3 regions of the Mesorhizobium sp. CNPSo 4661 genome follow, and region 2 is predicted to be linked to each of the others. Evidence: riboswitches for the same ligand, from Rfam matches in the RefSeq annotation. Region 2 holds a riboswitch; each other region holds the start of a gene.

Region 1 (3,867 bases), on a different contig from region 2:
CGAGATCATCCTCGGCTACAACATCCGCATCAATTCGAATTCGCCTTTCGAGACGGCGCGCCAAGGCGTCGTGCTTTACGCGCAGAACGGCAAGCACATGATCAAGAACGCCGTCTGGCTAGCGGTGATCATGTGGGGCGTGTCCTTCGTCATCTTCCTGTTGATGCTGGCGCCCGCGGCCGCGATCCTCTGGGTCATGCCGGGACAGCTTGCCGGCTGGGCCTTCGTGCTGGCGATCGTGTTTGCCTGGGCCTTCAAGGCGGCCTTCATCGAGCCCTTCGCCATCGCCTCGCTGATGCAGGTCTATTTCGAAGCCATCGAAGGCCAGACGCCCAATCCCGAATGGGACCGCCGGCTCGCCGAGGCCTCGTCCAAGTTCAGGGAACTGCGCGACAAGGCGTTGGGCTCCTTCGGCGGCTCGCGCTGGGATACGCCTCGGGCCGCCTGATTATGGCGTCGGCTGGTCGACGTCACGAAGCCTCGCGATTGCCGATTTGAGCGGCGCTTCGCCGGCGCCGCAGAAAGTCTCGCTCATCACCAGCTCCGGCAGCGGCAGGCGCTTGCCCCAGCCATGCGCCTCGAGGTCCGGTTTCGGCGCGAATTGCGACACGCGGCCGACGCACAGATAGGCGATCGGCGTGACATGCTCCGGGATCGACAAGAGCTGCTTCAGCGCCTCGGTCTCAATGATGCTGACCCAGCCGACGCCGACACCTTCCGCCCGCGCCGCCAGCCAGAAATTCTGCACCGCGCAGACGGTGCTGTAGAGATCCATCTCGGGGTTGTGCCAGCGCCCGAGCGGAGAGTCTTTCGAGCGCTGCCGGTCGCAGGTGATGCACAGGTTGAGCGCGCTTTCGCAGATGCCTTCGAGCTTCAGCTTGCGGTAGAGCGCCTGCCGTTCCGCCTCGATCGCCGGCAGTTCCTGTTCGCGCGCGGCGAGGAACAGATCGCGCACCTGCCGCCGCCTTGCCGCGTCGCGGATGACGATGAAGTTCCACGGCTGCATGTAGCCCACCGACGGCGCGTGATGGGCCGCGGTGATCAGCCGCGCCAGCACGCTGTCATCGAGATCGTCGGAGACAAAATGGCTGCGCACGTCACGCCTGGTGAACATCGCCCTGTAGACCGCGTCGCGCGCCAATTGGTCAAAGTCGTCGCCGCTCGTGGCGATCGCTGCTGCCGTCATCGCTTTTCCCCTTGCGATAAGCAGTCTCCCGCCTGACCAAGCGGAAAACCATGTCTGCCAGGCCGGTCTTCTGGCTCGGGATCGTCCCGCACCGGCGCCTTCCCGTCATCGACAGTGGCTCTTGCCGGCGCGGTCCCCCTCACAGCGTTGGGCACGCCACGGATTTCAACCGTGTTCCCGATTCTCCCGCGTCGCGGGCACCAGGCAGCGACGAGACCTTACCGCGAAGCTTGGGCTGCGCCAATGGTGCCAGCGACACGGGTTGGCGCAATTTTCCCCAGCCATTCGGCTTTCAAACATGGTCATCCGTGCCGCCGGTGCCTAGATTAGGCGCCATGGCCACCCGTCTCTACACGCACCCGATCTTCCTGGAACATCTTACGCCGCCCGGACATCCCGAGCGGCCCGACCGCCTGCGCGCCATCGAGCGTGTGCTCGACGACGAGGCTTTTTCGGCGCTCGACCGCGTCAAGGCGCCCGAAGGCGACGAGAAAACCATCCTCTATGCGCACCCCGAGGATTTCGTCGAGCGCGTGCGCGCGGCGATCCCTGAGAACGGCATCGTCTCGATCGACGCCGATACCAGCGCCAGCCCGAAAAGCTGGCAGGCCGCGGTGACGGCCATCGGGGGCGCCAACGCCGCGGTCGACGATGTCTTCGAAGGCCGCGCCGCCAATGTCTTCGTCGCCGCGCGTCCGCCGGGTCACCATGCTGAAAAGACCACCGCGATGGGCTTTTGCCTGTTCAACACGGCCGCGATCGCTGCCCGCTACGCGCAGAAGAAGCACCAGGCCGAGCGCGTCGCCATCGTCGACTGGGACGTCCACCACGGCAACGGCACCCAGGACATTTTTTGGGACGACCCGTCGGTGCTCTATTGCTCGACGCACCAGATGCCGCTTTATCCTGGCACCGGCGCGAAGAGCGAGACCGGCGCCGGCAACATCGTCAACGCGCCGCTCGCGCCGCAGACCGGCAGCGACCTGTTCCGCGATGCCTTCCTGTCACGCGTGCTGCCCTCCATCGATGCGTTCGCGCCGGACCTCATCATCATTTCCGCCGGCTTCGACGCGCACCACCGCGATCCGCTCGCCGAGATCAACCTGACTGAGGACGATTTCGACTGGGCGACCGGCCAGCTGATGGAGCGCGCCGGGCGCCACAGCTCCAACAGGCTCGTCAGCCTGCTGGAAGGCGGCTACGATCTGCAGGGACTGGCATTTTCAGTCGCCGCCCATGTCGGGCGGCTGATGAAGGGATAGGGTATGGCAGTGGAAGGCAATGAGGACGTCAAGGCGATGAGCTTCGAGCAGGCGCTCGACGCGCTGGAGAAGATCGTCGACGATCTGGAGCGCGGCGACGTCCTGCTCGACCAGTCGATCAGGATCTACGAGCGCGGCGAGGCGCTGAAGGCGCACTGCGACCGGCTGCTGAAGGCCGCCGAGGACAAGGTCGAGAAGATCAGGCTGTCGCGCGACGGCAAGCCGGCAGGAACGGAGCCGCTGGACGCGGACTGATTTGGAATAGGGTGGGCAGAGCAAGCAGGTAAGGAGTTCAAGCCATGTGCCGCAACATCAAGACCCTGGCCAATTTCGAACCGCCGGCGACCAATGACGAAGTGCATGATGCTGCGCTTCAGTTCGTGCGCAAGCTCAGCGGCTCGACCAAGCCGTCCAAGCGCAACGAACATGCCTTCCACCATGCGGTGGAGGCGATCGCCGCGATCGCGCGCGAATTGATCGACTCGCTCGAAACCAGCCAGGAACCGCGCAACCGCGAGGAAGAGGCCGCCAAGGCGAAAGCCAGGTCGGCGCTGCGCTTCGCCTGAGGGACGGTCATGAGCTTCTTTCCGGGAAACGATCCTGAGCCCGGCGATGCCTTCGCCTGCGACCAGATCGAGCTGATGGTCGTTCCGAACGCCAAGGATATCGGCGGTTTCGAGGTGCGACGCGCCTTGCCGACGGCAAAGCGCCGTCTGGTCGGGCCGTTCATCTTCTTCGACCGCATGGGACCGGCCATCCTGCGCGCCGGTCATGCGCTCGACGTGCGCCCGCATCCGCATATCGGGCTTTCCACCGTCACCTATCTGTTCGACGGCAAGATCAGGCACCGCGACTCGCTCGGTACCGAAATGGTGATCGCGCCCGGCGACGTGAACCTGATGACCGCCGGACGCGGCATCGTTCATTCCGAGCGCACGCCGGAGGAACTGCGCGGCGCGCCGATGTCGGTCTCCGGCCTGCAGACCTGGTTGGCGCTGCCCGACGGCAAGGAAGAAATTGCCCCGGTGTTCGCCAACACCTCGATGGCCCGCCTGCCTGAAATCGATGCTGAGGGCGTCAGCGGTCGCGTCGTCATCGGCGAATTCGAGAGCCTGCGCTCGCCCGTTGCGACCGCTTCGGATACGCTTTACGCCGATCTCAGCCTGGCGGCGGGCGCCAGCGTGAAGATTCCGGCCGATGCCGAGGAGCGCGCCATCTACACGCTGGAAGGCGACGTTTCGATCGCCGGCGATGTTTTCCCGGCCGAGCGGCTCCTGGTGTTCAAGCCGGGCGAGGAGATCGTCGTTTCCTCGGAGCGCGGCGCGCATTTCATGCTGTTCGGCGGCGCCTCGCTCGGCTCCAAGCGCTACATCTGGTGGAATTTCGTCTCGTCCTCGAAGGAACGCATCGAGCAGGCCA
Region 2 (3,867 bases):
CATCCGCAGGCGTCTGCCTGAGGTCGATCGGCTCGGCGAGGTCGTCGAGCGAAGCGGATGTGGTGGCGAGGATATGCATCGCTTTTTCGTGTTGGCCTCAGCCGGCGAGGATACGCTCGATCGCCGGACGGTTCAGCCCCTTGAGGCCGATGACGACGAGCCGCGAGCGGCGGTCGTCCTCGGCCGTCCAGGCGCGGTCGTAGTAATGGTTGACGCGTGGGCCGACGGCCTGGAGCAGAAGCCGCATCGGCTTGCCGCCGACCTCGACGAAACCTTTGACGCGCAACACGTTTTCCTGCTCGGCGGCAAGGGCGACGCGCTTGGCTAGCTCATCCGGGTTGGAAATCGCGGGGATGTCGAGGACGAAGGAATCGAAATCGTCGTGCTCGTGGTCGAGCTCGTCGTCATGATGGGTCTTGCGGTTCTCGATGTCGTCCTCGACGGCGAGGCCGAGGCCAAGCAGCACGGACGGGTCGACCTTGCCTTGCGCGGTCGGCACGATTTTGACGGCGCGCGCTACGTGCTCGCCGATGACGGCGTTGGCGCGTTGCGAGCCGGCCGCATCCATCAAATCGCTCTTCGACAGGATGATCAGGTCGGCGCAGGCGATCTGGTCCTCGAACACCTCCTCGACCGGATCGTCATGGTCAAGGGAATCGTCGGCGGCGCGCTGCGCCTGAAGGGCATCCATGTCGGAGGCGACGCGGCCGTCGGCCAGCGCCGGGCCGTCGACCACGGCGACGACGCCGTCGACGGTGACGCGGCTCTTCACGGTCGGCCACTGGAAGGCCTGGACGAGCGGCTTCGGCAGAGCGAGGCCGGAGGTCTCGATCAGGATGTGGTCGACCTTGGGGTTGAGCGACAGGATCTGGTCGAGCGCCGGCACGAAATCGTCGGCCACGGTGCAGCAGATGCAGCCATTGGCGAGTTCTACGATGTTTTCTTCCGGGCACGCGTCGACGCCGCAGCCTTTGAGGATCTCGCCGTCGATGCCGACATCGCCGAACTCGTTGACGATGATCGCCAGCCGCTTGCCCTTGGCGTTTTCGATGAGGTTTCGGATCAGCGTCGTCTTGCCGGCGCCGAGGAAGCCGGTGACGACGGTGCAGGGAACACGGGAAACGGAAGCGTTCATGGTCAATCCTTCAGCATGTCAAGGGGAGGGATGCGGGCAACCAGGCCGCGCTTGAGGGAATCGGGCCGGCCGCGCCAGGGGATCAGGCCATCGGTCGAGGTGGCGAAGAGCTTTGCACCGGCGACGAGGTCGGCGCCGCTGGCGGTATTCAGATCGCCGAACACATAGCTCCAGCAGCCGTCGCGCAGCAGCGCGGCGCTCAGCCGGCGCTTGCAATTGCCGAGGCATTCTACGGTGCGGATGCGGATGTTTTCGCCCGACGCGGCGCGGCGCGTGTCTTCGGCCAGCAAGGCGCCGGCGCGCGGATGCGCGTCCGAACCGGTCTCGTCGCGGCAGGAGGAGCAGACAATAATGGTCACGCCGGCCAGTGCGTCGTCGGGCTCGGACGAAAAATCCGCTGCTTTAGCCGGGAAACTGCCGTTGCGATCCAAAACCATGCTCCTTGCCCGGAAAACCCGCCGGGCATTCGGATACTCAAAGTCTCAGACGGCAGGTCTCCTGGCTCGCGGGTCGTCGCCTTGAATGCCGCCTTCCCGGGACATCCCAGTGGTTTTCGGCTAAGGCTCGTCGCTTACAGTTGCGGGGACAGCCGCGGATTTGGGTTTTTGGCCCGCACCGCATTCCCTCTTGGCCCCTGCCGTTGCGGGTAGGGGACCGTCTAGGTCGGATTTAGGCTTTTGCAGGCGGCAGAGTCAACGCGCGGCTACGACACCGCGATGTCGGCCAGCGCCGGTCCGAGGTCGCCGGCCGGCGTCACTTCGATCGCCTCTAGCCCGAGCCAGCCCTGCATCTGCTTCAACTCGTCGAAGAGCTGGGCGGCGGTTTCAGGCGGCGCGTCGGGCTCGGCATAGGCGGCGTGAACGCGCAGCACGCTGGCCGGGCGGTCGGCCCGAAGATCGACGCGGGCGACGATCCGGTCGCCGAGCAGGAAGGGCAGCACGTAATAGCCGTATTGGCGCTTTTCGGCCGGGGTGTAGATCTCGATGCGATAGCGGAAGCCGAAGAGCTTTTCCGTCCGGGTGCGCTCGAAGACGACGGGATCGAACGGGGCGAGCAGGGCGCGGGCCTCGATGCGGCGCGGAAAACGGGCATCCTTGTGGAGATAGGCCGGCTTGTCCCAGCCTTCGACCTTCACCGGTAGCAATTCGCCTGTTTCGACCAGTTCCTCGATGCGGTCCTTCGTGTCGCCCGGTGCAAGGCGAAAATAGTCGCGCAGGTCGCCATAGGTGGCGATGCCATGGGCGCGAGCCGAGATGCGCAGCAATTCGCGGTGCGCGTCCTCGACCGAGGGCACAGGCAGGTCAAGCACCGCCTGCGGTAAAACGCGCTCCGGCAAGTCGTAATAGCGTTCGAAGCCGCGCCGGTAGGCGGTGGTGATGCGGCCGGCCCAGAACAGCCATTCGAAGGCGTGCTTGGCCTCGCTCCAGCCCCACCAGCCGCCATTGCCCTTGTGGCCCTCGATATCGGAGGCGGCGATCGGCCCGCGTTCGGCCACCTCCTTGTAGATCTCCTCGATCAGTTCGCCGCGCTCGCGGCCCCATTTGGCGAGGCCGATATACATTTCGTCGCCCTGCTCGGCGCGCTGCATGCGCCAACGTATCAAAGGCCAGGTTTCGACGGGGAGGAACGACGCCTCATGCGCCCAATATTCAAAGACGGCGCGCTTGCGGGTCACCGCGGCGTTGTCGAGCAGCGTAAGCGGGTAGGGGCCGAGGCGAGAATAGAGCGGCATATAATGAGCGCGCACCACGGCGCTGACGGAATCGATCTGCAAGAGGCCGGTTCGCGAAAGCACACGCGCAAGGTGCCGGCGGTCGGGTACTCCTCCCGGGCGAGGGTCGTTGAACCCTTGCGCGCCAAGCGCGATGCGCCTGGCCATGGCGAGCGAGATTTTCTCCTTCATCAAGATGTCCTTGCCGAGATCGTCCGTTGGTTCTTAGCCGGTGATTCCGGCCATGCTAGCAGGCAAATGGCGGGAGACATGTCAGGAGAGAAAAGTGGAGTAAAAAGCGAAGGAAATCAAACAAGAGCGGATCGGACCAGTTTCTTCCGATAAGGCGTCCAGGGCCGCGATTTGAACAAGGTTTGACTTGCGTCACCGAAACCGCTGCGCTAACCCATCGCCGCGATGCAGCATGGGCCTCTTAAAACGGTTCAGCGGTTAAACTGTCACGCTTCCGCATTAGAGTTCGTTGCTGTAATCAAAGTGAACTGCCCGCCTAAGGAAAGCCGCCGCATGAGCGCACTCCTGAGTTCATATCTGCCGATCGTCCTGTTCATCGCCGTGGCGCTGGTCGTCGGCCTTGCGCTGCTCATAGCGCCGTTCCTGGTCGCTTACCGCAATCCAGATCCGGAAAAGCTCTCGGCGTATGAATGCGGGTTCAACTCGTTCGACGACGCCCGCATGAAATTCGACATCCGCTTCTACCTGGTGTCGATCCTCTTCATCATCTTCGATCTCGAGGTCGCCTTCCTGTTCCCATGGGCGGTGTCGTTCTCCAAGGTCGGCATGCTCGGCTTCTGGTCGATGATGGTGTTTCTGGCGGTGCTGACCATCGGCTTTGCCTATGAATGGAAAAAAGGAGCGCTGGAATGGGATTGAACGACAGTTCAGGCACCCTCGTCGCGCCGAAGCCCAAGGGCATCATCGACCCCAACACCGGCAGGCCGGTGGGGGAGGACGATCCCTTCTTCCTCGAAATCAACAATGAGCTGGCCGACAAGGGTTTCCT
Region 3 (3,867 bases), on a different contig from region 2:
GGGGGGTGCTTTCAAAAGCTCACCAGCCGAGGCCTGTTGCAAACCCCTGATCCCCGTTTGGCGGCCAGCCATTTCTTTGGGATGCTGCTTTGGATCCCGATGAACGAAGCCATGTTCACCGGAAGCAACCCGCGCTCGAAAGCCGACCTCGAGCGCCATGCCGATGCCTCGGTCGAAGCGTTCCTTGCCGCCTATGGGGTGCGCTCGAAGTAGTCGCGCTGCCCGGCGCGATCTGCGCAGCACAACGAGCCGCGTTACTTCGCTTGGTATCTCGACGCGGTCAGCCGGCCTGAGTCGGTTAAACAGCGCGTACCCGTCTCGCGCCGAAGATCGACCACGCAGCCGTCATCAGCGCCGCGGTCGTGGCCAGGACGACGGCCAGGCTCGGCAGATGGAAGAACATGTCCCGCCATCTGGGCTCGACGACCGCGCCGGTGCTGAAGGCCTCGCCGCTATACTGGCACAGGATCCAGGACGCGCCGCCGCGCACCATGTCGGCATCGATGTCTGAGATCAGCGCCTTGGCCTGACGCGTGGCCGCCGGCATCGTCGCCATATAGGTCAGCAGCGCCTTGGCAGTGGCGAGATAGGCATGGCTGCATTCGTTGAAGGGGCTTTCCTCGTCGCCGAGGCTTCCCGGCATCAGGCCCCAGAGGCAGTAGGTGTATTGCAAATTGCCGTGATTGTAGAGCCGCCGGAAGGTCGGGTCGGTCACGGTCTGGCGCTGGGCAAGATCGATGATTTCACCACGGTAGCGCGCGATCACCGCCATCTGGCCATGCGTGAGGCTGGGGATCTGGATGCCCGGGGGAGGCGGGGCCGAGGATCCGCTATGCGCCTCGGCCGGAATGGCGATCAGAAGCGACCGCCAGATCGTCAAAAGGAAAATGGCCGCCAGGGCAAACAACCGTGGCGGCCGATGCATCGGAATTCAGGCGTAGCGGCGGGCAGGGCCGCGCTGGTCGCGCACCGCGACCACGCGCTCGGCAACCGCGCCGAAGCCGAGCCCGACGACGGTCCAGAGCACGAGCTGGATGCCGAGCGAGGCGACGCGGAACTGCCACAGCACCGTCGCCGAGAAGCTCTCCGGCACCTCATTGATGTCGGGAAGTGCTGCCTTCACCAGAGCGAAGACCACCAGGAAGGCGAGCCCTGCCACGATCGAAGCGTTCCAGGCGCCGAGCCGGTTCCACAGCCGCTGCGCCAGCCCGGCCGCCGCCACCATCGCCGCGATCGAGATCACGATCATGATGAAGAACAGTTCCGTGCGGTAGGCGATGGTCTCGGGGTTGCCGACGGCCGGCGGGTTCGCCGGATATTTGAGGCTGGGCACCACGATCACGGCCAGGAAGCCGAGCAGCGCCAGTAGCGCCGAGGTCCCGCGCGGCCCAAGCGAGCCCAGGCGGCCATAGGCATAGGCAAAGACCAGCGAGAACAGCCCGCCGAGCGCCGCGCCATAGACCAGCACGCCGGTAGCAAGGCCGATGCCGGCCTGCGTGGCGCGGCTGACCATCTCAGGCTCCGGCGCTTCGCCGGCGGCCTGGGCCTGCTGTTCCTCGAAGGCGATCGCCTTGTCGACCTGCGGCTCGCCATAGACGCGCGCGAAGGCAAACGCCAGAATCCCAGCGACCAACCCGACAAGCATGCCGCGCAGCAAAAGTTTTCCGACCATGTCAGCAGCCTTTCAAACAATCCGACGGAAAAACGCATAGCGATTTTCCGTCGGAATTGCGTTAGACCAAACCTTAGGACGGTTCAGCGATGCCGAACCGCTTTAGTGGCAGGGGAAGCCGAGCAGGTGGCGGCCGTCATGCACGAATTCGTGCACCGCCGTGCCGCGGATAAGCGACGTCGCGCCTTCTTCCGCGCCGACGAAATAGATCATCAGCATCAGCATCAGGCCGGCGAAGATTGCCCAGGGCAGAAGCTCGCGGACCGGAATAGCAACCGGACCGTAGCTGGGGGCGAAGGTGGTGTCGGACATATTGACCTCCCGTGGGATACTGCGTCCCGTTGATCGAACAAATGCTGCGGAATAAGGCCTGACTTTCGGCTGGTGCCGATCACAGTGGCGCGACCGTGCCGGACTCGCACCGGCTTCCAATCCCGTATAGCGCTAAAACACTTGTCAGCACTTCGTTCGCCTGTCAACGACATGTAATGGCCAACAGGCTTCGCGCGGCCGAAATTTCACTGGACCACGGAGTTTTGGGATGCTCGCCCGCCTGACGATGATTGCAAGCGGTGCGACGCAGGCCACGCGCAAGGGTCGCTTTCCGAACGACGAGGCGCCGGAGCCGCGGGCTCTCGATCGCGCCGGCGCACTGGCCGCTTCGCTGCGCCGCGCCGACCGCGTCTGGACGAGCCCGGCGCTTGCCGCGCGGCAGACCGCTGAGGCACTCGGCCTTGACGCGACGGTCGAGCCGCTGCTTGGCGAGCAGGATTTCGGACGCTGGGCCGGCAAGGGCTTCGAGGAGGTGCAGGTCGAGGACCCGGAAGGCATGGCGGCCTGGTTCGCGGATATGGACGCAGCACCCCATGGCGGTGAGTCGCTTGCCGCCGTCGCCCGGCGGGGTGCCGCGCTGATGGAGCGCCTGGCCTCCGAGAGCGGCCACACCATCGCGCTCACCCATCCCGTGCCGATCCGCGCCGCCATGGTGCATGTGTTGGGCGCGCCGCTTTCCTCGGTCTGGAAGATCGACATCGAGCCGCTGTCGCTCACCGAGTTCCGCGGCGACGGACGCCGCTGGGTGCTGCACGCCAGCGGGGTCGTTGTCGGCACGAAATAGCGCTGGGATCCTCCACCTGCCGACCAGCGGCAGCAGGCCAGGCCGAGCTTCGCCGTTTCAGTGATCGCTAACGGAACGGAAACGCCTCGCGGTTATTATACTGGTTCGTGGCGAGGAGAACTTTTGCCTGAGGAGCCCGCCGGATATGGCCGACTATCCCGAGACCGAGCGTCGTCTTCATGCGCGCGAATTCGTGCTCAAGGAAGCCACGATCATTGCCGCCGGCGTCAGGATCGGCTGCTCGGTCAGAAACCAGCACGAGCAGGGCGCTGAATTGCGCGTCGCCCCCGATGCGAAAATCCCGGACCGCTTCCTGCTCGAGGTTCCGGCCGACGATATGGTCTATCGCGCTTTGGTGCGGTGGCGGCGCAACGACCGCGTCGGCGTGGCGCTCTACAGCAACGCGCCGAAGGACTGACGCGCGGCCGTCCCCAATTCACCACTTGATCCTGCCCCAGGCGGCGTGCAACCCGGTACACATGGAACGCAACCGGCGCGCGCGCGTTCATTGCCGGATCAACAGGGATTTGCGAATGAGCAGGACAGCCGTTTGGGTGGCGCTGATCGCCATCGTTCTCGTGGGCCTTTACCTGTTGCAGGCCAACGGCATGATCAGATTCTAGCAGCGTCGCGCGACCGTCGCAGGATCAACAGCAGCGGCTCGCGCCGCAGCAAGGCTGGCTTGCTGCCGCCGCCTGTTGCTTGAGCCAGCGGTCACGCGGCTTGCAGCTTGACGGTCGTGGCGACAGCTCCACCTCGACGGCCCCGCCGACGAGGCTCGGCTGGGCCGCCCGGTGCAGTTCCATCGGGCGCACGCCGTCGCTGACCTCGAAGGTCAGCTTCGCAGCCTGATCGAGCGCGACATGGTCCGCCACCTTGCGGATGATCGCTGCGAACTTGCCGGCCGGCATGTGGACCGGCCCGCCTTCGTCCACGTCCCATAGCTGGACGAAGATTTCCGACCATGATTCCGGATTCGCCTCGCAATCCAGCGCCGAGAACTGTCCCGCTTTCACCTCGGTGACATGGTAGCCCGGCTTTACCGGCCGCCCGTCATAGCGGAACACCAACGGCCTGT

Evidence for each region. Region 2 has a riboswitch for cobalamin ahead of AC0YKC_RS07825 (DUF1636 family protein). Riboswitches for the same ligand answer to the same signal wherever they lie in the genome.
Region 1: another riboswitch for cobalamin. It lies ahead of bluB (5,6-dimethylbenzimidazole synthase); the one in region 2 lies ahead of AC0YKC_RS07825 (DUF1636 family protein).
Region 3: another riboswitch for cobalamin. It lies ahead of AC0YKC_RS13315 (CbtB domain-containing protein); the one in region 2 lies ahead of AC0YKC_RS07825 (DUF1636 family protein).

Annotation. Positions count from the first base shown of each region.
Region 1 covers NZ_JBWGIO010000001.1:311,406-315,272, forward strand. Annotated here, with positions in the region: gene AC0YKC_RS01430 (hypothetical protein) at 1-448, shown strand, start outside; gene bluB (5,6-dimethylbenzimidazole synthase) at 449-1,186, opposite strand; cobalamin riboswitch at 1,230-1,406, opposite strand; gene AC0YKC_RS01440 (histone deacetylase family protein) at 1,522-2,448, shown strand; gene AC0YKC_RS01445 (exodeoxyribonuclease VII small subunit) at 2,452-2,703, shown strand; gene AC0YKC_RS01450 (DUF2277 domain-containing protein) at 2,748-3,014, shown strand; gene AC0YKC_RS01455 (pirin family protein) at 3,024-3,867, shown strand, end outside.
Region 2 covers NZ_JBWGIO010000004.1:237,475-241,341, forward strand. Annotated here, with positions in the region: gene AC0YKC_RS07815 (cobaltochelatase subunit CobN) at 1-79, opposite strand, end outside; gene cobW (cobalamin biosynthesis protein CobW) at 98-1,135, opposite strand; gene AC0YKC_RS07825 (DUF1636 family protein) at 1,138-1,566, opposite strand; cobalamin riboswitch at 1,607-1,809, opposite strand; gene AC0YKC_RS07830 (winged helix-turn-helix domain-containing protein) at 1,839-3,038, opposite strand; gene AC0YKC_RS07835 (NADH-quinone oxidoreductase subunit A) at 3,372-3,737, shown strand; gene AC0YKC_RS07840 (NuoB/complex I 20 kDa subunit family protein) at 3,728-3,867, shown strand, end outside.
Region 3 covers NZ_JBWGIO010000008.1:42,216-46,082, forward strand. Annotated here, with positions in the region: gene AC0YKC_RS13300 (TetR/AcrR family transcriptional regulator) at 1-213, shown strand, start outside; gene AC0YKC_RS13305 (hypothetical protein) at 299-925, opposite strand; gene AC0YKC_RS13310 (CbtA family protein) at 932-1,672, opposite strand; gene AC0YKC_RS13315 (CbtB domain-containing protein) at 1,775-1,984, opposite strand; adenosylcobalamin (AdoCbl) riboswitch at 1,984-2,129, opposite strand; gene AC0YKC_RS13320 (histidine phosphatase family protein) at 2,214-2,789, shown strand; gene AC0YKC_RS13325 (PilZ domain-containing protein) at 2,935-3,207, shown strand; gene AC0YKC_RS13330 (DUF6428 family protein) at 3,437-3,867, opposite strand, start outside.